Regions from separate parts of the Companilactobacillus alimentarius DSM 20249 genome, predicted to be linked through region 2. Evidence: riboswitches for the same ligand, from Rfam matches in the RefSeq annotation. Region 2 holds a riboswitch; the other holds the start of a gene.
The links. Region 2 has a riboswitch for lysine ahead of lysA (diaminopimelate decarboxylase). Riboswitches for the same ligand answer to the same signal wherever they lie in the genome.
Positions count from the first base shown of each region.

Region 1 (12,026 bases), 300 kb from region 2:
CTCTATTTTATCTTCATAATTTTTTAGTGATTAAATTATTATGGATTACATTTTGTGATACATTAAAATTAAATATGATTATTCGTGGGGTCTTTTTATACTACAATACGTAATATTATTAATATTAAAGCTTTGGAGAAATTTATATGTTTAAAATACGGGGGGATCAAGATGAAAAAAATAATTACTTCAGCAATTCTAATAGCTACTACACTTTCTTTAGCAGCATGCTCAACAAATAAATCAGCAAGCTCTTCTACTAATAAAAGGGACAAGACTACCTCAATAGTCAAAAAGAAAAAAAAGAAGACTCCTTCAACTAAGAAGAAATCTCCTAAAAAATCTAATCAAAAGAATGCTAATAAAACTAGTCAACAGGTAACTAATCAAAATAATCCTCAACAGAATAATACCAATCAACAAGCCCAAAATCAGGTATCTGACCAATCTCAACAGACCTCAAATACCAACATTAGTCAACAACCTCAGCAACAGCCCATTCAAGACAACCAAGATACTCAGCAACAAGCAAGTAATGGCATTTCTTATGATGAGAATACTTTAACTGGATTCGTTAATAAATATGGTGAATCCCCTGCTGCTTATAAAGTGGAGCATAATGGAATGAGTCAACTACAAGCGTTGGAGAGCACACCAGATAGTATGAAAACTTTTGGTGAAAAGCAAACACAACAAGGTATGGAAAACGGATCATTGAATCCTGATGGTAATCCATCAAATCAATACAGTTATCATAAATAATATTTTATCACGTATAAATACTTTAAGGGGAAATTATGGAATCTTTAGACTTAACAGACGCTGACGCCCATAAACTCATATCTATATTGAAGAAAACAGTTTCCAAAAACAAATATGTACTTACCGAGGGATCAAAGGGTAGGATAAAGATAACGGGCAAGTTAGATGGTATCGAACATCAGTTTGTATTATATTATATGTATGCAATTGATAATATCCATTTGAATTTTGCAGATTCTTCTACTGGATACACATTGGTTAGGATAAACTTAGATAGTAGCTTCCATAACAATTCTGATGGGAAAGTCCGCGGTCACCGTGTGGAGCTTTTCTCCGAGACAGAGTTCAAAGCAAAACATGATACATTCACGCATTATAAAGCCTATCCTCTACCACATAATAGTTTTAAGGATTGTGATGATTTTTTTACTACATTACAACAAATATTTGACTATACTAATGTTAAGAATCATAAAAGTATATCATTCATAGAAAATAATATTCTATCAATTTAATTCATGAAAGGAGGTATTAAGATGTCAGACGTGATTGATTCTGTAGAAATTGCCAATGAATGGCTAGAAAAACTTAATAACCAATCAAATTTTATTCCACTGGATGGAAATAAAATTAGATTTAATACCCCTTTTGTGGATCCGTTTGGTGATCAAATTTCTTTATTAATTACATCAAATCATAATTCAACATACACTGTTTCTGATCAAGGCTATACTATTTGGAATATCGAATCTAGAGGCACAAATCTAACAAAAAATAATTCCGTTAGATTTAAACTGCTTCAAAGCATTCTATACACCAATAAAGCATCCCTAAGCAATAATTTTGATATTTATAAAACCACTGCTTCTCGACAGGAAGTGGCTCAAATAATAAATGACATATTGGATAGTGTAATTAAGATTTCAGATTTAGCGTTTGGATCTAGAAGTAATGCCAGAGGAATGTTTAAAGATGATGTGTTAGATTATATCACTGAAAATAAAAAAAGATTTAGTTTTGATATTGGATTTTCCGTAAAAGGTAAATCTAATTTAGTATACGATTTGGATTTTGTATTCCACCAAAAAATTAAAGATACTCAATGGACAAAATTATATACATCACTGAATAAAAATGTATCAGAAATGGTAATGGGAATTTGGTTAGATACCGAATTATATAGGAAAAACAATCCGGGTAATGATATTTCTTTCAATGTTCTAGTTAAAGAAATGGATTTAAAATCTACTCAATTTAAAGACAATTTAATTCAACATAATATAAATGTGATTTCTTTTGATGATAAAGAAGATTTTGAGAAGAACTTTGCTATTTCTTAAATTTGAAGTAGTCTCTTCTGATCAGGAAAATTTAAAATTCTAACTCAGATTTTCATAAAACAAAAATAGAGCCCCCAAATGCTGACTTAACAACATTTCAGGACTCTATTATTTTTACTAAAATTCTCTAATGCACTTATTATGCCGTGTGCAGGAGTCGAACCTGTGACCGCCGGTTTACGATACCGATGCTCTACCAACTGAGCTAACACGGCAAAAAAGAAATCCTATAAAAAAATACACCTAATTCTATGAACTAGATGTAATTTATTGAAGACACCTAGGATTTCCTAAGTATTTATAACTCCGGATGTCAGACTCGAACTGACGACACCCTGATTAACAGTCAGATGCTCTACCAACTGAGCTAATCCGGAATAATTCAATAGCTCTTTAACAGAACTATTAAATTTTATCAATCTATACGGATTGAGTCAATACTTATTTAGCATTTTCTTTAGTAATTTTTGTTACTCCACCCATGTATGGTACTAAAACATCGGGAATCGTTACAGAACCATCTTCATTTTGATAATTTTCAAGAATAGCAGCAACAGTACGACCAGCAGCAAGTCCTGAACCATTCAAAGTATGAGCTAATTTTGTCTTGCCATTAGCGTCACGATAACGGATATGAGCACGACGAGCTTGGAAATCAAGACAGTTAGAACAACTTGAAACTTCACGATACTTGTCTTGAGCAGGCATCCATACTTCAAGATCATAAGTCTTAGCGGAACTGAAACTAGCATCCCCACTTGATAATACGATTACGTGATATGGAAGGCCCAATTGTTTCAAAATGTTTTCAGCATTAGCTGTCAACTTTTCCAATTCGTTGTATGATTCCTCTGGTTTAGCAATCTTTACCATTTCAACTTTGTTGAATTGATGCATTCTAATCAAACCACGAGTATCACGTCCAGCAGAACCTGCTTCAGAACGGAAACATGGTGTTAGAGCCGTTACATACTTAGGCAAATCCTTTTCGTCCAAAATCTTACCAGCAAAGTAGTTTGTCAAGGGAACTTCAGCAGTTGGAATCAATGTCAAAGGATTTTCATCGACTGTAACGGTATAAACATCCTTAGTAAACTTAGGAAATTGGCTTGTACCAAACATAGCTTCATTGTTAACCAAGTATGGAGGAATTACTTCGGTATAACCTTCCTTTTGATGTTGATCTAACATGAAATTATAAACCGCACGTTCCAAACGAGCACCCATGCCGATATAGTAAACAAAACGACTACCAGCCACTTTTGTAGCTTGCTCAAAATCTAGGATACCCAATTCTTCCCCAATATCCCAGTGATGACGAGGTTTGAAACCTTCCTTAGGAATAGCTCCGACTTTTCTGATTTCCTTATTAGTACTTTCATCAGGACCAACGGGAACAGAATCGTCAGGAATATTAGGTAAACGAACCAAGATATAATTCATCTTGCCTTGGGTCTCTTCAAGTTCAGCGTCTAACTCTTTAATATCAGCTCCGACTTGTTTCATAGCAGCGATTTCGTCACTAGCATCTTCTTTGTTGCGTTTCTTAGTAGCGATACCTTGAGAAACAGTATTTCTCTTTTCCTTCAAAGTTTCACTCTTAACTAATAGCTCACGACGTTTAGTGTCATAGCCAATTAATTCATCAATTTCTTCACTCGTAACACCACGTGAGGCTAACTTGTTCTTGATCCAATCAGGATCTTTTCTGATTAGCTTGATATCTAACATATGCTTTCTCCCTTTTTTTACTAAGAATACAAAAAAGCCGACTCATCCCAATGAAGGGACGAATCGACTATTCGCGGTACCACCCAGTTTCAGCGTACACAAAGTACACTACACTTTCAGACTTTATCGGATCAACCCGAACGGCATTACCCGTTGCCAGAATGCTGGAATAAAGACCTTAACGATTTTCACCAACCATCGTTTCTCTGAAAGGTTTTTGAGTAGGCACTCTCTTAGCGTTATATACAATTCTTATAATAATTTAAACTGACCCAAATATCAACTAATAGTGGTTATGTTTTTGTTCATGTTTGACATCAATATCTTCCAATTTCAGGAATTTAGTTTTATAACGAATCTTATAATACAGCCAACAAACAAATAATATAATCAAACCACTATAGCTAATCAAAAGTCTTCCGATATTAAAATTGACCATTGAGCGGACATCTTGACCTAGGATAATGATAATACCCAAAACAATTGCCAAAATTGGTCCAAATGGGAACCACTTAGCTTTGTAACGTAAATCATCTAAATCGTAACCCTTGTATAAGTATGCTTTTCTAAATCTGTAGTGTGAGAAAGCAATTCCTAACCAAGCAATAAAACCAGTCAATCCACTAGCAGCAACTAATAACTCATAAAATGAATCACCGTACAAACTAGTGAACAAAGCAATTGCCCCCACTAGAGCCGTTAATAGTAGTGAAAATACTGGAACGCCACGACCATTAGTTTTTGCAAAAGCCTTAGGTGCCATTCCCTGCTTACTCATCGACCAAAGCATTCGACTGGCCGCATAAAGACCAGAATTAGCCGCAGAAATAACTGATGTTAAAATTACCGCATTCATAACGCCAGCAGCCAGTGGAATTCCCACCTTTTTAAAGACGATCGTAAAGGGACTGATAGCAATGTCACCCGCGCCAGATCCCAATAAATTAGGGCTAGTGTAAGGAATCAATGCCCCAATTACCGCAATAGATAAGATATAGAATAACAGAATTCTCCAGAAAACTTGTTTGATAGCCTTGGGAATACTCTTTTCCGGAGTAGCTGACTCGCCAGCTGTAATACCGATCAATTCAGTTCCCTGAAACGAGAACCCAGCAACAACGAACACACTCAGAATTGCCGGTATCCCCCCAACAAATGGTGCTTTCTTATAAGAATAATTAGTTAAACCAACGAAGTTCTGGTTACCCAAAATCCCCAAAATGCTTAACACACCAACAATCAAGAAGATAATCACTGCTAAAACTTTAATTGATGACAACCAATATTCAGTTTCACCAAACGAACTAACTGAAATAAAATTAATTACCAATAAAATAATCATAAAAGTTAAACTAATTTTCCACGAAGTCCAACTTGGGAACCAGTACTTAACCACCAACGAGATTGTTGATAAATCTACCGCCAAAGTAATGGCCCAATTAAACCAGTAATTCCATCCCAGCGCAAAACCAAATGCTGGATCAATAAATTTTGTTGCATAAGTAGCGAATGAACCTGAAACAGGCATGTAAGTAGCCATTTCACCCAAGCTGGTCATCAAGAAATAGACCATAATACCGATAGCCACGTACGCTATCAGAGCTCCTCCCGGTCCAGCTGTCGAAATTGAAGAACCACTGGCAACAAATAAACCAGTTCCAATCGAACCACCCAACGCAATCATTGATAGATGACGAGTCTTTAACGATCGACTCACATCATTATTTTCCATCTTTCATTCCCCTTTTATTTTGGGCACAAAAAAAGCCCTTATTCTCAGAGGAACTACTGACAATAAGGATTACGATCATCCCATTAATCAATAGCTCAACGTTAGAAAGTAATCTTGCTCTTAAAACAAGTATTACTTTCTGATACGACAGTCTACTGCCTCTTAAGCAATAGCCCAATCAACTTTACCAAGTAGGGATAAAATGATTTCGGCAATTTTCCCTTTAATGTTTTTTCAATGTACCCTATCTGCACTCCAAAACATGACTAATAAAAATTGCGCCTCTATCTGATTACAAAACATTATAAATAAATGTTAAGATAGTAGCAAGTAGTGTTTCTTATATTTTTTAAATTATTTACCAATCTTTTCTAATTTAACATTGCCGGGGGAAACAAACATGTTGGAGCAAATTTTCTTAGTTAAGCAAGACGTAGAGAAGTATCGAATGCTAACTGTTATTAAGTCGCTGCCACCTCGTGAAGTAAACTTGAGTAATATTAGTAGTAGATTACAATTTACGTATCAAAAAACATATAATATTTTCCAAGCACTGTTAGAAGATTTTACCGAAGTCGCTCCGGAAATTGATCCTAGTGATACCAAGATCGAATCGATCGATTTCAGTAAGATTTCCGTTGATACTTACCGCCTATACTTAGTAAAGAACTCGGTAGTCTTTCAAGCTTTCAATTATGGCTTGACCAGTGCTAACCCATCATTTGAGAGTTTTAGTAGTGATCATTTCACTAGTAAGTCAACTCTCAATCGTCGAATGTCCAAGTTCAGAGCTTTTCTCAAGAACTTTGGATTAAAGATTTCAAATTCTACCTTAGAAATTAAGGGCAATGAAAAAAATATCCGATGGATGGCTTATTATGTCTATTGGTATACCTACCATGCTCAAGAGTGGCCATTTAGCTTGATTCAGGAGAATTCAATTGATCAGATCATTTCAAAAGCCGGATTGACTTTTGACAATCCCATCGTACATTTTCAGTTGAAGTATTTCCTAGCTATTTCTCGAATCCGTATAATTAAACGAAACTATATCGAAGAATTACCATATTATGATGTCGTCTTTAGTGACCAGACCTTAGGAAAGGATATCTTAACTCATGACGACTATCCTATCGTGCCATTAAATGCTTTAAATAATGAGAATAAATTGATCAATCTCTTTAGAAATACCGCCTTTCAACCAAGCGATACAGCATTTGATCGCCCAATCAATGCTAACGCCAGAATCAATCCGAAGTTCTATGCGCTCGTTTATCACTTTATAGATTTTCTAAAGGAACATTATCACGATGATATGTCCGTCTACCATAATCAAAAAACGTTGAAGCATATCATGACCTACGTAAAGTGCAACACAAAAGTTAGACAAAATTGAATATTGTTAAGCTGATAAGGCATGTTCCCTGTATTCGCGGGGAGTCATGCCTTTTGTTTTTCTTGAGATGCGTCGATTGTTAAACCAATCGACGTACTCCTTAGAAAGTTTCCTAAATTCTTTCATATCTTTACAAGGTGGAAATCCATTGAGACATTCTGTTTTGAATAGATGAAAGAAACTTTCGATTGGCGCATTGTCGAGACAATTTCCTTTGCGAGACATGCTCTGTATAAATCCATCTTCAGAAAGCCTATCAGTATAATAATTTAGTTGATAATGCCAGCCTTGATCTGAATGTATCACTGGGTTGCTTCCTTTAGGTATAACTGTCGTTAATTCATTTAATGTATCCATAATTAATTTACTATTGGGACTATTACTTACTTGGAACGCTAGAACTTCTTTGCTTGCCTCGTCGGTAATTGCGGAAACATAAGCCCATTCGTTATCCCTTAAACGAACTTGTGTGACATCTGTATGCAGGACTTTAAAGGGCTCAGTTTCATTAAACTGTTGATGTAAAATGTTGTGTGCGACCTTTCCAACAGTTCCTTTATATGAGGAATACTTTCCATTTTTATGACGATTATAAAGATTTACTTGAACATTTAACTCATTCATCAAGCGACGAGCTACGGCATCTGCTATGTGAATATCTAGTTTAATTAATCCTTCTTGTACGCGACGATAACCGTAGGTTAGGCGTCCACGACATTTTCCACTTTCAGTAATTTTTAATATTTCAGTTTTTATATCTTTGTACTTATCTACATGATTTTTGATACGTTTACGCTCATCATGGTAAGTGGCCTTTTTAAGTCCAATGGCCTTAAGAATATCGCCTATCTTATACCGTTCTGCTTTTGGAAGAGACTCTTGTTCTACCCTGATCTGATCAACTATTTGTGTTTTTTTGCGTCCTTTGAAGTTCCGAACAGGGTCATTGATTTTTTTAAAATATCATTCTCCAACTTTGTGTCATATAATTCTTGATTCTTCTTTGCGAGTTCCTCGCGAAGTTGATCTAATTCATTCTTGTTTATTAAATGACGTAATTTCTTTTTATCATTTTTCACTTTGGATTTTCTGCCTTTCGGATGAGACTTCAAGGCTTCTATGCCATGTTTATTGAATGCCGTTCTCCAGGAACTAATCTGACACTTGTTAACATCAAATCTGGCGGATACTTCAGCTAAAGTTTCATCATGAGTTTGATAGTAGTTTATCACATCAATTTTAAATTCAGCTGAAAAGCTTCGTTTAGTTTTTTTCGCTTAAGCGAGTCTACGCCGCTTAAGCGATATTTTTGAATCCAGAAACTGACTTGCCGTTTAGGTAAATTATGTTTCTCTGAGAGACTTTGCATGCTGGTTCCACCTTGGAGGTATTCACCAACAACTTCTGCCTTTAATTTTGAACTGTATTTAACCATATAAAAAGCGCTCCATAACTGTTAGATTTCTTGTCTAACAATTATGAAGCACTTTATACGTGACAAGAGATATTGTCTTTTATTACATCATGGCACCTTATTCAATCATGCACCTAGATTCGATGTATGCCGAAGGCAATCAAGCCTCATATACTGACTTATACAAAGATATTTATACCTTCTTCTCAAATGTCGATCAAAAAGAATATCTCGGGATTTACAATGCGGCAGAATTAATCTCCAAGAACCTTTATCAAGTCCTTCCTAGTTATATTTCAACCATTCGTGCCTCAGATATTATCAAGGTTAAAGTTTTGATTGATCCTGGAAACCAAGCAGCTGAAGTCGTCTTAAGAAACATCAGAACTTTAAAATTCGTCGAAATCGTTCCAAGCGATGTCTACGAAGACGTTGATGTCTTGATAACTTCACTTGATGTTTTACCATTAGACATCGAGAAGAAGAAATATCCAAAAGATTTGAAAGTAATTTCTTGGGATATTTCTTCAACCAGACCGGATTACATTTGGCTGTTGATTCAATTGAATCAAGTTTACGTCAAGAAATTGAAGAGTAAGATTGACAGCAATAAGAAAAAACGTGCACTTTAAAGTTTTGGTTAATTGTTCCCGCCCTCCGCAAAAATTGAAATTCGGCTGGAACGCTGAGGGCATCGTTTGAAACCAATTTTACAAATCAAAAATTGTTTCCAAATCGAGCCTTCTTCTAAATTGGCAAAAACCGCCAATCAAGAAGAATTTCTCGGCTGAGCCGATTTCAATTTTTGCTCTGGGCTAAGTTAGAGTTTATTTTTTATAATTCATAGTTTTGACCACACTAAAATACCTGTACTAATTGATAAAGTGCTTCATAATTGTTAGACAAGAAATCTAACAGTTATGGAGCGCTTTTTATATGGTTAAATACAGTTCAAAATTAAAGGCAGAAGTTGTTGGTGAATACCTCCAAGGTGGAACCAGCATGCAAAGTCTCTCAGAGAAACATAATTTACCTAAACGGCAAGTCAGTTTCTGGATTCAAAAATATCGCTTAAGCGGCGTAGACTCGCTTAAGCGAAAAAAAACTAAACGAAGCTTTTCAGCTGAATTTAAAATTGATGTGATAAACTACTATCAAACTCATGATGAAACTTTAGCTGAAGTATCCGCCAGATTTGATGTTAACAAGTGTCAGATTAGTTCCTGGAGAACGGCATTCAATAAACATGGCATAGAAGCCTTGAAGTCTCATCCGAAAGGCAGAAAATCCAAAGTGAAAAATGATAAAAAGAAATTACGTCATTTAATAAACAAGAATGAATTAGATCAACTTCGCGAGGAACTCGCAAAGAAGAATCAAGAATTATATGACACAAAGTTGGAGAATGATATTTTAAAAAAATCAATGACCCTGTTCGGAACTTCAAAGGACGCAAAAAAACACAAATAGTTGATCAGATCAGGGTAGAACAAGAGTCTCTTCCAAAAGCAGAACGGTATAAGATAGGCGATATTCTTAAGGCCATTGGACTTAAAAAGGCCACTTACCATGATGAGCGTAAACGTATCAAAAATCATGTAGATAAGTACAAAGATATAAAAACTGAAATATTAAAAATTACTGAAAGTGGAAAATGTCGTGGACGCCTAACCTACGGTTATCGTCGCGTACAAGAAGGATTAATTAAACTAGATGTTCACATAGCAGATGCCGTAGCTCGTCGCTTGATGAATGAGTTAAATGTTCAAGTAAATCTTTATAATCGTCATAAAAATGGAAAGTATTCCTCATATAAAGGAACTGTTGGAAAGGTCGCACACAACATTTTACATCAACAGTTTAATGAAACTGAGCCCTTTAAAGTCCTGCATACAGATGTCACACAAGTTCGTTTAAGGGATAACGAATGGGCTTATGTTTCCGCAATTACCGACGAGGCAAGCAAAGAAGTTCTAGCGTTCCAAGTAAGTAATAGTCCCAATAGTAAATTAATTATGGATACATTAAATGAATTAACGACAGTTATACCTAAAGGAAGCAACCCAGTGATACATTCAGATCAAGGCTGGCATTATCAACTAAATTATTATACTGATAGGCTTTCTGAAGATGGATTTATACAGAGCATGTCTCGCAAAGGAAATTGTCTCGACAATGCGCCAATCGAAAGTTTCTTTCATCTATTCAAAACAGAATGTCTCAATGGATTTCCACCTTGTAAAGATATGAAAGAATTTAGGAAACTTTCTAAGGAGTACGTCGATTGGTTTAACAATCGACGCATCTCAAGAAAAACAAAAGGCATGACTCCCCGCGAATACAGGGAACATGCCTTATCAGCTTAACAATATTCAATTTTGTCTAACTTTTGTGTTGCACTTTATTGATAAATCTCAATTAGTACAGGTATTTTGTTATGCTTTTATTAAATTACTTCTTATGACGTGAAGATCTCGTATTACCTGATCTCGTTGTCTTATTAGAATCCTTATTTTTAAAGAATGATCTACCACGACTCTTCTTGCCATTTCTATTGGAATAGTACAAGTACATCCAAACGGCAATGGCAATCAAAACAATAATTCCTATGATAATAGCAATCCACTGTTTATTGTTGCTCTCCTGCTTAGGACTAGCAGAATCTTTGATACTGTCGACTTCTTTTTGTTGAATCGTTATAGATTTATCAAATGAAGTCGAAAAGCCTGAATCATTTTTCAAAGTTATGTGTGCTTTATAAGTCCCAGAGCCTAATTTCTTAACTGGAATAAAATAGTTAAATTGGGAATTAGGAGCGATTTGGAGGTTGTTAGCACTATAGTTGATGGTTTCCATTATGCTTGATTTTAGCTTCTAATGAGACTTTATTGATGTTTATTGGGGCTGTATTGTCCAATGTGTACGCAATTCCGGTTGAACCCGCTACAGCTTTAGGTGCAGCTGTTGTCAAATGCATCTTCGGCATCACACCATCATCTTTTGAACGCAGTACCACCCCTTTAACATAACGAACTTGATTTTTGATGTTGATATTCTTCGATTCAGTCGGACTAACCGAGGCTGTCGTCGTCACACCACCCAAAATAATTCCGGCATATTCGGAATCAGGCGATTTCACCTTGAATTCAACAGTTTTATTTTCACCAGTCTTCAAGTTAACCGTTTGTTTTCTTTGTCCATCAACCAATGAAGTCAGTGAAGGTAACTTTGATTTATATAATTTAGCATCATATTTATCATAACCAATCACACCTGAATCAGCCGTATAAGCATTGTTAATCTCAGCAGTAACTTTAATTGATTTGCTACCGGTATTTGCAATCAATACTTTTAGAGTCTGTTCTTTTTTAGGTGTAATCTTCAAATCAAAATATGATTCATCTTTATTGATTTGATTATCGGGCAAAATTGCTTGAATAGCATACGATTTGTCAGGTGCTGCTTTCACAGTCGTCCCTGGCCAAAAGATTGCCAACAATAACAATAATGTTGAGAAAAATACAATTATTCTTTTTTTCATTTTTAACTCCTACCTGAGTACCAAATAGCCCAAAAGATAAGGAAAATCACTGACAATAGAACACAAACAATCAGAATATAAGTGGTCGTCTTGTTATAGATCAGTCCCTT
Region 1 is NZ_CP018867.1:1,265,054-1,277,079, forward strand. Features, by position in the region: gene LA20249_RS06065 (hypothetical protein) at 172-762, shown strand; gene LA20249_RS06070 (DUF6978 family protein) at 798-1,277, shown strand; gene LA20249_RS06075 (DUF1828 domain-containing protein) at 1,299-2,102, shown strand; tRNA gene LA20249_RS06080 (tRNA-Thr) at 2,245-2,317, opposite strand; tRNA gene LA20249_RS06085 (tRNA-Asn) at 2,407-2,479, opposite strand; gene serS (serine--tRNA ligase) at 2,544-3,833, opposite strand; gene LA20249_RS06095 (amino acid permease) at 4,117-5,565, opposite strand; lysine riboswitch at 5,649-5,860, opposite strand; gene LA20249_RS06100 (helix-turn-helix domain-containing protein) at 5,966-6,961, shown strand; gene LA20249_RS06105 (IS3 family transposase) at 6,968-7,912, opposite strand; gene LA20249_RS11850 (helix-turn-helix domain-containing protein) at 7,864-8,193, opposite strand; gene LA20249_RS11855 (helix-turn-helix domain-containing protein) at 8,190-8,396, opposite strand; gene LA20249_RS06115 (hypothetical protein) at 8,456-9,007, shown strand; gene LA20249_RS06120 (helix-turn-helix domain-containing protein) at 9,312-9,845, shown strand; gene LA20249_RS06125 (IS3 family transposase) at 9,854-10,741, shown strand; partial or broken gene LA20249_RS12070 (DUF916 domain-containing protein) at 10,827-11,916, opposite strand; gene LA20249_RS06140 (WxL protein peptidoglycan domain-containing protein) at 11,919-12,026, opposite strand, start outside.
Region 1: it holds a riboswitch for lysine, as region 2 does, so the genes downstream of both, LA20249_RS06095 (amino acid permease) here and lysA (diaminopimelate decarboxylase) in region 2, are expected to answer to the same signal.

Region 2 (12,026 bases):
TCAAACGTGTACCTACGGCACCTGTGGCACCTAAAATTGCTACTGTATATCCATCACTCATAAATCTTCATCCCTTAAATCAATTTTTTAAATTCTCTGTAAAAATCCGTAACCGTTTCATAGCTTCTTTAATATCATCCATTGACGAAGCATAAGACATTCTAAAATGTCCTTCGCCACCTTCACCGAAAGCAACTCCAGGAGTGACACCAACTTTTCCTTCTTCTGCTAATTTATTGGCAAACTCAATTGCCGTTAAATTAAATTCTGCTGGAATTTCTGAGAAAGTATAAAAAGCTCCCTCTGGCAAAAGCGTTGGATAGCCAATGTCATTTAGTTGGTCAACAATATAATCACGTCGTTCTTGATAAATTTTACGCATTGCAATTGGATCATCTATTCCATTCGTCAAGGCTTCTTTAGCTGCATATTGGGCTGGATTGGAAGGTGCCGTAACGACAAAAGCATGCATCTTAGCAGCATTAGTTACGAAATCTTTTGGAGCGGCAATATAACCAATTCGATAGCCTGTCATTGCATGTGACTTAGATAAACCATTGATTAGAATTGTTTTACCAGGCAAAAGCTTTGCTAGAGAAATATGTTTTCTACCATATGTCAATTCAGCATAGATCTCATCAGAAACGACAAACATATTTTTGTCTTTTACTACGTCAACAATCTCTTGCAATTGGTTCTTTGAGTAAACGAAACCAGTTGGATTACCGGGAAAGTTAAGCATTAATGCTTTAACTTTATCTGCCCCTTCTTTTTCAATCACTTGAGCTAGCTTTTTACCAGTCAATTGAAAACCGTCTTCAGTCGTATTGATCTGAACTGGAATACCACCAAGTATTTTTACAATTGGAATATAAAGCGCAAAAGTAGGCGTTGGTATCAAAACCTTATCTCCAGGGTTAATAATAGCTGCCAATGAATCATAGATAGCTTCAGTCGCACCGATTGTCACAACTATTTCAGTTTCGGGATCATACTGAATCTCAAATTGTTTATTTAAATAATTTGAGATGGCTTCTCTTAAACCAAGTATTCCTTTTTGAGCAGAATAATGAGAATCATTTTCCTTAATGCTTTCAATTGCTGCCATTTTGACATGCTCAGGAACATTGAAATCGGGTTCGCCAAGCGTTAATTTAATTAATCCGGAAATCTTAGCAAATTTTTCAGCAAATACTCTAATTTGAGAAATTCCCATGGGATCAATCGTTTTATTTACAACATTTTTTACGGTTGAATCTAATTCTGGCATTTTGTGACACTCCTTAAATTATAATAATCTAATTTTATAACAAATTAGGCTTATTTAATTAATTTAAATATAATTATTTCTAAATAATTTGTTCTAATCCAATCACTAAGTGATCAATTGACATAATTTCATGAATTGCCAATTTAACTCCTGTCATAAACGACTCCCGATCAGTTGTACTTTGCGATATGGTCAAAGTTTCTCCAACACCACCAAAAATAACCTCTTCATCAGCTACGAATCCAGGTAATCGTAACGCGTGAATCTTAATTCCATGATAGTCGCCGCCACGAGTATGCATTGGATCATTATTGCTATGTGGAATTTGTTCATGTCCACGTGCTTGATAGATCAATCTTGCCGTGTTCAAGGCCGTCCCAGAAGGAGCATCAATTTTATCTTCGTGATGCTTTTCGACTATCTCTGATTCGTCAAAATATTTTGCTGCTACTTGGGCAAATTTCATCATCAAAACAGCTGAAAGGCCAAAGTTTGAAGCAATAATTCCACCCAATCCCTTCGCATCAGCCATTTTTTTCAATTCAGCTGTTTGATCTTCGGACATCCCGCTAGTTCCGATTACCGGTCTGATTCCCTTTCCAATCGCAAATTTAGTATTGTCGAAGACAGCACTTGGAATAGAAAAATCGATCCAAACATCGGCTTTTGTATCAATCTTAGATACTTGATTAAAAATCTTTACATTCTTATTCAGACCATAATTCTCCGGATTCAAATCCTTAACCACTGGATTAAATCCAGCAACCAATTGCATATCGGTGCTTTCATTGACCATCTTGACAGCTTTTTGACCCATTGAGCCATTAAAACCAGAAACTATAACATTTATCATTTAAAAACTCCTATAAATCTAGTTTTTTAAAAAGAACCTTTTTCTCATCATTATTCAACGTAGCAATCGGTAAACGACAGCCACCTACTTGATAACCCAATTTATTCAAAGCAGCTTTGGTTGGGGAAGGTGATGGATACATGAATAAGGCATTCATCTTTGGTGTTAATTGACGTTGAATTTTTCCTGCCAATTGATAATTTCCACTATCCAAAGATTGGTACATCCTCGTCAATTCCGTTCCATAAATGTGTGAAGCCACTGAAACGACACCATTAGCACCAATAATCTTTGCAAATAAAGCTTGTGCATCTTCGCCACTATATACATTGAAATCATCATCCGTGTGTTCAACGATATATTCCAAATCTTCCATCGTATTGCACTGTTTAATGCCTTGAATATTTTTATTCTGAGCTAATTTAACAACAGTCTCTTTAGCCATTAAGACACCTGTCCGACCAGGAATATTGTAAATCATAATTGGCAAAGGTGAATTTTTTGCAACTGCCTCAAAGTGATTTATCATCCCTCGTTGATTGGGCTTGTTATAGTAAGGTACAACCACTAAAGCCATATCAATTCCATTGATCTGTGACAGTTTATTAATAAAATCAATTGTTTGCTGAGTATTATTGCTGCCGGCACCAGCAATTATAGGAACACGCCCTGCAACGATTTCAACAAATTTACGATATAGAGTCAATTTCTCATCTTCCGTTAACGTCGGAGTTTCACCAGTCGTTCCGCCGATAACAAATCCCTTTGAACCAGTCTCTAAAAGATGTTCTGTTAATTTTTTCAAAGCTTTAAAATCAATTTCTTGATTCTCATCAAATGGCGTTATTATTGCCGTCATTAAATCAACATTTTTAAGCATTAGTTTCCCTCCAAATTCATCCGATAATTTAAAAAACCAACCATAGCGTTAATGCCCTTTTGAATAGCCCCTTCATTCGGTAAAAAATCTGCTGAATGCAAAGCTCCAGGACTTTCGACACCTAACCAAAACATTGTTCCCGGAATTTTATTAAGTAAATACCCAAAATCCTCTCCTGTCATTTTGGGAGTTGTTTCTTGAAAATCTACCTGAGAATTATTTTTCATGTAATCAATAAAATTCTTAGTTAATTTAGGATTATTTTCAACTGGGAAGTAGCCGCCTTGGTTATACTCCACTTCGATTCGACAGCCAAAAGATTTCTCTAAGCCATCAGCAATCTCTAGAACTCTCTGTCGAATAAATTCAATCATTGTTTGTGTGAGACCTCGAATCGTCCCTTCCAATCGAGCCTGACCAGCTATAACGTTACGAATGACGCCCGCCTCAAACTTACCGAAGGTAATTACTCCACATTTAGTTGGATCAATGCTACGAGAGACCACTGTTTGGACCTGATTAACAAAATTAGCTGCAATTACTATTGCATCATTTGCCAAGTGTGGATAAGCTGCATGTCCACTCTTACCTTTAACAGTGACATTAACCTCCGTAGTCCCAGCAAACAAAGTACCGTTACGACATCCTATAACGCCTGCTTTTAATTGTGAGTTATCATGGAGTCCATAAAATTCATCGACTTTAAACTTTCCCTGAAAGGCATTCGAATCATAAGCAATCTTTCCACCGCTTTGACTTTCTTCTGCTGGTTGAAAGAAAAAAACTAAATTGTCTTTTGGTTGATTGACACTGAAATAATTAAGAATACCCAAAGCAACTGTCATATGGATATCGTGACCACAAGCATGCATAACATGAGGATTTTTAGATGCATAACTTAAATGATTGACCTCATCTACTGGCAAAGCATCCATATCACAACGATAACCGATATTTCTTGAAGGTTCTTTCCCTTTAACCAACACCAACAGAGCAGTTGGTAATTCTGGTAGCTCTTTAATTTCCAAATTGGTTTGGGGAAACCTATTAATCACTTGCTTCAAATAAGCTTGAGTTTGATATTCATTCAAAGCTAATTCGGGAATCGTATGTAAGTGACGTCGAATTTTAATTAATTCATTATTAGTTAGTGTCATCCCTATAGCTTCCTTAAATTACTTTCGATTTGGGTTTTATCAGTCGTCTTTTGATCCTTGATTTTCAAAACTTTGGCGGGTACCCCAGCTACGACACTATTTTCAGCCACATCTTTAGTTACGACAGCACCAGCGCCAATGACGGCGCCATTACCGACCTGAATGCCTTCTAAGACAACCGCATTAGCACCTACAATTACGTTATCGCCAATTCTTACTGGTTGAGCAGATGCAGGTTCAATCACTCCAGCTAAAACTGCTCCAGCACCAATATGAGAATTCTTTCCGACAATAGCACGACCGCCTAAAACAGCGCCCATATCGATCATTGATTTATCGCCAATTTCAGCTCCGATATTGATAATAGCGCCCATCATTATAACGGCGTTATTGCCAATTTCGACTTGATCACGAATAATAGCACCCGGTTCAATTCGAGCATTGATGTGGTTGATATCCAACATAGGAACAGCTGAGTTTTGAGCTTGTGTCTCTACATAATAATTGGTTAAGTTATTAGCTTGCAAAATTGGTTGGATAACTTGATAATCACCAATAATAATTGCTAATTCATCACTTTTAAAAACATTTACTTCCTTAGGAAAATCAACTTTTTGAATATCTGCTTGTAAATAAACTTTAACCGGAGTTGTTTTCTTAGAGTTTCCTATATAATTAATAATTTCTTCTGCATTCATCTTCGACATAATTTTCTCCTTAATAATCCAGATCTAAACTAATTAAATCCTCATATGTTTCACGTTTAACTACTAATTTATCTTGACCATTCTCCACAAATACTACTGCTGGTCTGGGATTACGATTATAGTTCATAGCCATCGAATAACCATAAGCACCAGTATCAAGTACTGCCAAAATATCTCCTGGACTAGTCTTTGGAATAGCCTGGGAGTCAATCAAAATATCTCCTGACTCACAATACTTACCAGCAATATGAACCGTTTCAACATTTTCTTGATTCATTTTATTAGCAACAACCGCTTCATATTTGGCTTGATACAAGGCAGGTCTGATATTGTCTCCCATACCGCCATCGACTGAAACATAAGATTTCAAATTGGGAATATCTTTTCTTGAACCAATCTTATAAAGTGTATATCCTGCTGGACCAACAATTGAACGCCCTGGTTCAATCCAAATTTCAGGAATACTTCGATCCTGACAAGCTTTTTTTAATTCTGCGGCAATTTCAGAAATAAAAGTTTTAGCTGCAATCGGATCATCATTATCGTTATAACTAATTCCAAATCCACCACCTAGGTTAATAACCTTAGGCCAATAATTGAAATCAGCTTGAAACTGTTTAGAAATATCCACCATTTTTTTAGCTAATAATTTAAAGCCCTGTGTACCAAAAATCTGTGAACCAATATGAGCATGAATCCCTAATAATTCCATATGCGGATCGCTAAGTACCAATTGCATTGCCTGTTTGGCCTGATCTGAATTTACATCAAATCCAAATTTACTATCAGTTTGCCCTGTTTGATCATATTTATGTGTATGTGCTGAAATACCAGGGGTCAATCGCAACATTACTTTTATATTCTGATCAGTATCTTTTAAAATCTGAGATAGTAATGCAATTTCGTGAAAGTTATCGAGAATAATCAACCCTACTTGATTTTTCACGGCCATTAATAATTCTGCTCGCGATTTGTTATTGCCGTGAAAGCTAATTTTTTCACTGGGAAAACCAGCTTGCAGTGCTGTATATAATTCTCCACCTGAAACAACATCTACGTGAACATCTTCTTGTTTCATAACTTGATAAATAGCCTTGATTGCAAAAGCTTTGCTAGCATAACTAATTTGATAATTTAAGTTTTCTTTTTGAAAGGCTGATTTGAATTTTTTTATTTGATTTCGAATCATCGCTACATCAAATACATATAGTGGAGTGCCATACTTCTCAACCAAATCAACGCTATCTACGCCACCAATCATCAAATGGTTGTCTTTACTAGTTAAATCATTAATAATCATTTTCAAAACTCCTTTATCAAATAAAAAAAGATCTCTTTGCTTAACAACAAAGAGATCTCAGAATTGATCCACAGAAATTTGTCATAAGCGCAACGTGGTTATTTACCACGACAGTTCGTATCATCTTATTAATACGCCCCAGTTCATTAGACACTGCAACATCCAACACTTCGGCAATTTTCCCTTTCAATAAGTTCAAAGCTCTTACAGAAGCTCCCTCATTTACTAATGTCAATTGCGACCTCTTTTATTGATATTAAGATTATAACAACACTCATTATTCGTCAAGTAATATTAGAAATATTTCATTTTTTCTAACTTTATTCACTTTTTTCTTGTCATAACAAACAAAAATGATACACTCATCATTAAAAACTATTTAATTTTTAGGGGTGTATTTTATGAAAGTCATCAAATTTGGTGGTAGTTCCCTTGCCACTGGCGAACAATTTGAAAAAGTTATTAAAATTATTAATGACGATTTAGAAAGGAAAGTCATCGTTACCTCAGCTCCTGGTAAAAGATTTCCAAATGATACTAAAGTAACTGATTTACTGATTCAATATGCACAAATAGTTATGAATCAAAGCGATACTCAGGAAATAATTCAAAGAATTACTGACAGATACCAAGAAATCGTTGATTATTTTAAACTTACCGATTCAACTTTGAAACTTATCAAAGATAAATTAATCAAATTATCTCATGATAGGTTTTCAGATAATGATCATCTTCTAGCAGCTTTCAAAGCTCATGGTGAATATTTGAATGCCATTTTATTAAACAATGTTTTAAATGCTCAAGGTATTAAATCGGTTTTCATCGATCCTAAAATTGCTGGAATAGTTGTTCATGGACAGCCAAATGATGCTGACATTTCACCTGAAACTTATTTTAATTTAAGCAAATTATCATTGCCAAAGGACTCTCGTGTAGTTTTTCCTGGGTTCTTCGGTTATAGCAAGAACGGTTCAATCTATACTTTTTCTCGTGGCGGTTCCGACATTACCGGCGCTATTCTCAGTCGTGGACTTAATGCTGATTTATATGAAAATTTCACAGACGTAGATGCCATTTATGTCGCTAATAACAAGATTGTCAAACATCCTCAAGCCATAAAAAAAATGTCCTACCGAGAAATGAGAGAACTGTCGTATGCTGGATTCTCTGTTTTCCAAGATGAAGCCATTATTCCAGCCGTTAAAGGACAAGTTCCCGTTAACGTTAAGAATACCAATAACCCCGAAGCAGCGGGTACAATGATAGTTCCAGAGCAATTTATCTTTGATCCAGCTAATCAAATTACCGGTATTGCATGTTCCAAAAGATTTTCAGCACTTTATCTACACAGATATTTGCTAAATAAAGAAGTTGGTTTCACTTTAAAACTTTTGAAAATCTTTTATAAATACAATATTTCTTATGAACATATGCCCTCAGGAATTGATGATCTTACTGTTATTTTTGACCGTAGTAAATTAGATAAAGATATTATTCAAAAACTCTGTCGCGATGTTAAAGAAACCCTTCAGCCAGATTACTTAGAATGGATCAATGATTATGCGATTATTATGGTTGTCGGCGAAGGAATTGCTCACAATATTAATACCATTGGTAAAGTCATTGATTCCTTAACACAGAACAATATTGCAATTCATATGATCAACCAAGGCGCTTCAAGAATTTCTATTATGATTGGAACTCAAGTTGCAGACGCTGATAACGCCGTTCGGCAAATTTATAAAACATTTTTTGAATAAGTGAGGTAACAATAAATGGTTAAAATATTAAAAGTTCATGGTTCAGAAAACAAATTTTTCATTCTTGACCAAACAATCTTAGAACAGCCGCTAAATGATACTGAATTAAAAAATTTAGCTGTTAATTTATGTCAAAATATTCTAAATGGTGCCGATGGTCTATTAGTCGTTGAAACTAGCGAAAATTGTTTGGGTAAAATGCGTGTAATAAACGCTGATGGAAGTGAAGCCAAAATGTGTGGGAATGGCTTGCGGACAGTCAGTCGTTACTTATCTGAAAAATATCAGTTAAATGAATTTCAAGTTGAGACAGAAGAATCAAATTTACATGTTAAACGGGCTTCAGATTTTTACGAAAACGTACCTGCATTTAGTGTTGAGATCTCACCAATTTCTTTTAATAAAAATGATCTTTCTTTCTCTTATCATGGATTAGACGAAATGATTGATGAACCCGTTGATGAATTTATTTCTAACACAAAATTTTCGGCTGTAGCAGTGCCTAATCCACACTTGATCAGTTTTGTACCAGAGATTAATCAAGAAGATTTAAAAGCCTTAGGAAGCAAATTAAACGCTTCTAATGACTACTTCCCTGAAGGAGTTAATGTTAGCTTTTGTAAAATCCTTGATACTAATAAATTGTTCGTTCAGACATTTGAACGTGGTGTCGGTTTTACCAATGCCTGTGGTACAGGAATGTCTGCCACTAGCCTTTTATTCGCCATGTTACACTCTGACAAATTTGATCCTACTAAAAATATTTCCGTTTACAACCCTGGCGGAATGGTCATGACACAAATCAATTTGAATTCGACAAAGGAATTAAGCCAAATAAGGTTAATTGGTAATGCTACCTTTACACATGAAATTGAATTGGCAGAAAGCGATTTGCACCAAAACAAATTGGATAATTTAAAAGTTAATTCAACTGGCGAAGAATTAGCTTATCAAGAATTTGTGAAGAGTATAAATAATTAGATAAAAAAATAGACCCATGATAGGAAACCATCATAAGTCTATTTTTTCCTTGATGCGCCCAGTAGGAGTCGAACCTACAACCTTCTGATTCGTAGTCAGACACTCTATCCAATTGCGCTATGGGCGCATATCAATAACTCAACAAAAACAATTATAGCATACACATTATTACCTTGTATATAAATTTTATGTAAATAAATAATAAAACCTCTATTTTCGATTTAAATATCTTGGTAATTTATAGTCAACAATATCTTTTGGATCTACAAAAAAAGACTCATCATCATCTTCAGATACTTGAGAAAGAGGATAGTATTCTACCAAATATGCTGGTTTTTTTCCTGCAAAAACTTCAAGAATTGTTCCAGTAATTCCCTTGTTTGTTTTTACCCACGTGTATTCTGGGAGTAATTTAATATTCATAGTAAGAATTTTCCTTTCTTTTTATAATTTATAAAAAATGACGTTAATCCTAGCTGCTCTTAAATTGTTTTTTCTCACTAGATCTTATTATAAATAATTTATCCTGAATAATAATTTGAATCTTGTAGCACCATTGTATATCTTATTTTTACAAATAAAAGATTAAAAAACAAAAAGACTACCATATAATTAATATGATAGTCTCTTTACACTGTATTATACAGCTATTTAAGTTGGTACAAATAACCTACGGAGAGTAAGGGATTTGAACCCTTGATACAGGTCAATACCCGTATACATGATTTCCAATCATGCTCCTTCAGCCACTCGGACAACTCTCCAAGTAAAAAAAAACTCCGGATGTCAGACTCGAACTGACGACACCCTGATTAACAGTCAGATGCTCTACCAACTGAGCTAATCCGGAATAATTACAGCGTGGCAGCTACCTATCCTCGCGGGTAGTTTCCCACCAACTACTTTCGGCGTGGAGAAGCTTAACTTCTGTGTTCGGCATGGGAACAGGTGTATCCTTCTCGCTATCGCCACCACACTATATTCGCTCGTACCTTCAAAACTAGATATTAAGATTATGAATTAATTAATGAAACACTTCAAACTGTGAACTCTTCTCGGTTAAGTCCTCGATCTATTAGTACTGCTCAGCTCCATGTATCGCTACACTTCCACCCGCAGCCTATCTACGTCATATTCTTTAACGGATCTTACTTCCTTAACGGAATGGGAAATCTCATCTCGAGGGGGGCTTCACACTTAGATGCTTTCAGCGTTTATCCCGTCCATACGTAGCTACCCAGCGATGCGCCTGGCGGCACAACTGGTACACCAGAGGTATGTCCATCCCGGTCCTCTCGTACTAAGGACAGCTCCTCTCAAATTTCCTACGCCCGCGACGGATAGGGACCGAACTGTCTCACGACGTTCTGAACCCAGCTCGCGTACCGCTTTAATGGGCGAACAGCCCAACCCTTGGGACCGACTACAGCCCCAGGATGCGATGAGCCGACATCGAGGTGCCAAACCTCCCCGTCGATGTGAACTCTTGGGGGAGATAAGCCTGTTATCCCCAGGGTAGCTTTTATCCGTTGAGCGATGGCCCTTCCATATGGTACCACCGGATCACTAAGTCCGACTTTCGTCCCTGCTCGACTTGTCAGTCTCGCAGTCAAGCTCGCTTATGCCTTTACATTCTACGAATGATTTCCAACCATTCTGAGCGAACCTTTGAGCGCCTCCGTTACATTTTAGGAGGCGACCGCCCCAGTCAAACTGCCCACCAGACACTGTCCCTCGTCGCGATAAACGACGTAGGTTAGAGTTTTCATATAACAAGGGTAGTATCCCACCAATGCCTCCATCGAAACTAGCGTTCCGATATCAACGGCTCCTACCTATCCTGTACATGTCACACAAAAACTCAATATCAAGCTACAGTAAAGCTCCATGGGGTCTTTCCGTCCTGTCGCGGGTAACCCGCATCTTCACGGGTATTATAATTTCACCGAGTCTCTCGTTGAGACAGTGCCCAAATCATTACGCCTTTCGTGCGGGTCGGAACTTACCCGACAAGGAATTTCGCTACCTTAGGACCGTTATAGTTACGGCCGCCGTTTACTGGGGCTTCAATTCTCAGCTTCGCAAAAGCTAACTGATCCTCTTAACCTTCCAGCACCGGGCAGGCGTCAGCCCATATACGTCATCTTACGATTTAGCATAGACCTGTGTTTTTGATAAACAGTTGTTTGGGCCTATTCACTGCGGCTGGCTGTTACACCAGCACCCCTTCTCCCGAAGTTACGGGGTCATTTTGCCGAGTTCCTTAACGAGAGTTCACTCGCTGACCTTAGGATACTCTCCTCGACTACCTGTGTCGGTTTGCGGTACGGGTAGTTTATTTCTAACTAGGAACTTTTCTCGGCAGTGTGAGTTACTGTGCTTCGCTACTAAAATTTCACTCCCCATCACAGCTTGTCCTTAAAGAGTTAAGCATTTGACTCAACTCAAGACTCACTGCTTGGACACGCATATCCATCAGCGTGCACACATCATCCTCCTGCGTCCTTCCATCGTTCAAACAAAATAAACTAGTACAGGAATATCAACCTGTTATCCATCGATTACACCTTTCGGTCTCATCTTAGGCCCCGACTAACCCTGGGAGGACGAGCCTTCCCCAGGAAACCTTAGTCTTTCGGCCGACCAGATTCTCACTGGTCTTTCGTTACTCATACCGGCATTCTCACTTCTAAGAACTCCACTACTCCTCACGGTATAGCTTCAATGCTCTTACAACGCTCTCCTACCACGTATCTTACGATACATCCACAGTTTCGGTATCATGCTTAGCCCCGGTACATTTTCGGCGCAGAATCACTCGACTAGTGAGCTATTACGCACTCTTTGAATGAATGGCTGCTTCTAAGCCAACATCCTAGTTGTCTATGCGTTTCCACATCCTTTTCCACTTAGCATGAATTTTGGGACCTTAACTGGTGATCTGGGCTGTTTCCCTTTCGACGGTGGATCTTATCACTCATCGTCTGACTCCCGGGTAAAGATCAATGGCATTCGGAGTTTATCTGAATTCAGTAACCCAAGACGGGCCCCTAGTCCAAACAGTGCTCTACCTCCACGATCCTAATCCCCGAGGCTAACCCTAAAGCTATTTCGGAGA
Region 2 is NZ_CP018867.1:969,102-981,127, forward strand. Features, by position in the region: gene LA20249_RS04700 (aspartate-semialdehyde dehydrogenase) at 1-61, opposite strand, end outside; gene LA20249_RS04705 (aminotransferase class I/II-fold pyridoxal phosphate-dependent enzyme) at 80-1,270, opposite strand; gene dapB (4-hydroxy-tetrahydrodipicolinate reductase) at 1,350-2,123, opposite strand; gene dapA (4-hydroxy-tetrahydrodipicolinate synthase) at 2,134-3,003, opposite strand; gene LA20249_RS04720 (N-acetyldiaminopimelate deacetylase) at 3,003-4,160, opposite strand; gene dapD (2,3,4,5-tetrahydropyridine-2,6-dicarboxylate N-acetyltransferase) at 4,163-4,867, opposite strand; gene lysA (diaminopimelate decarboxylase) at 4,878-6,167, opposite strand; lysine riboswitch at 6,245-6,422, opposite strand; gene LA20249_RS04740 (aspartate kinase) at 6,569-7,927, shown strand; gene dapF (diaminopimelate epimerase) at 7,943-8,908, shown strand; tRNA gene LA20249_RS04750 (tRNA-Arg) at 8,962-9,035, opposite strand; gene LA20249_RS04755 (hypothetical protein) at 9,119-9,331, opposite strand; tRNA gene LA20249_RS04760 (tRNA-Ser) at 9,582-9,672, opposite strand; tRNA gene LA20249_RS04765 (tRNA-Asn) at 9,686-9,758, opposite strand; rRNA gene rrf (5S ribosomal RNA) at 9,768-9,884, opposite strand; rRNA gene LA20249_RS04775 (23S ribosomal RNA) at 9,964-12,026, opposite strand, start outside.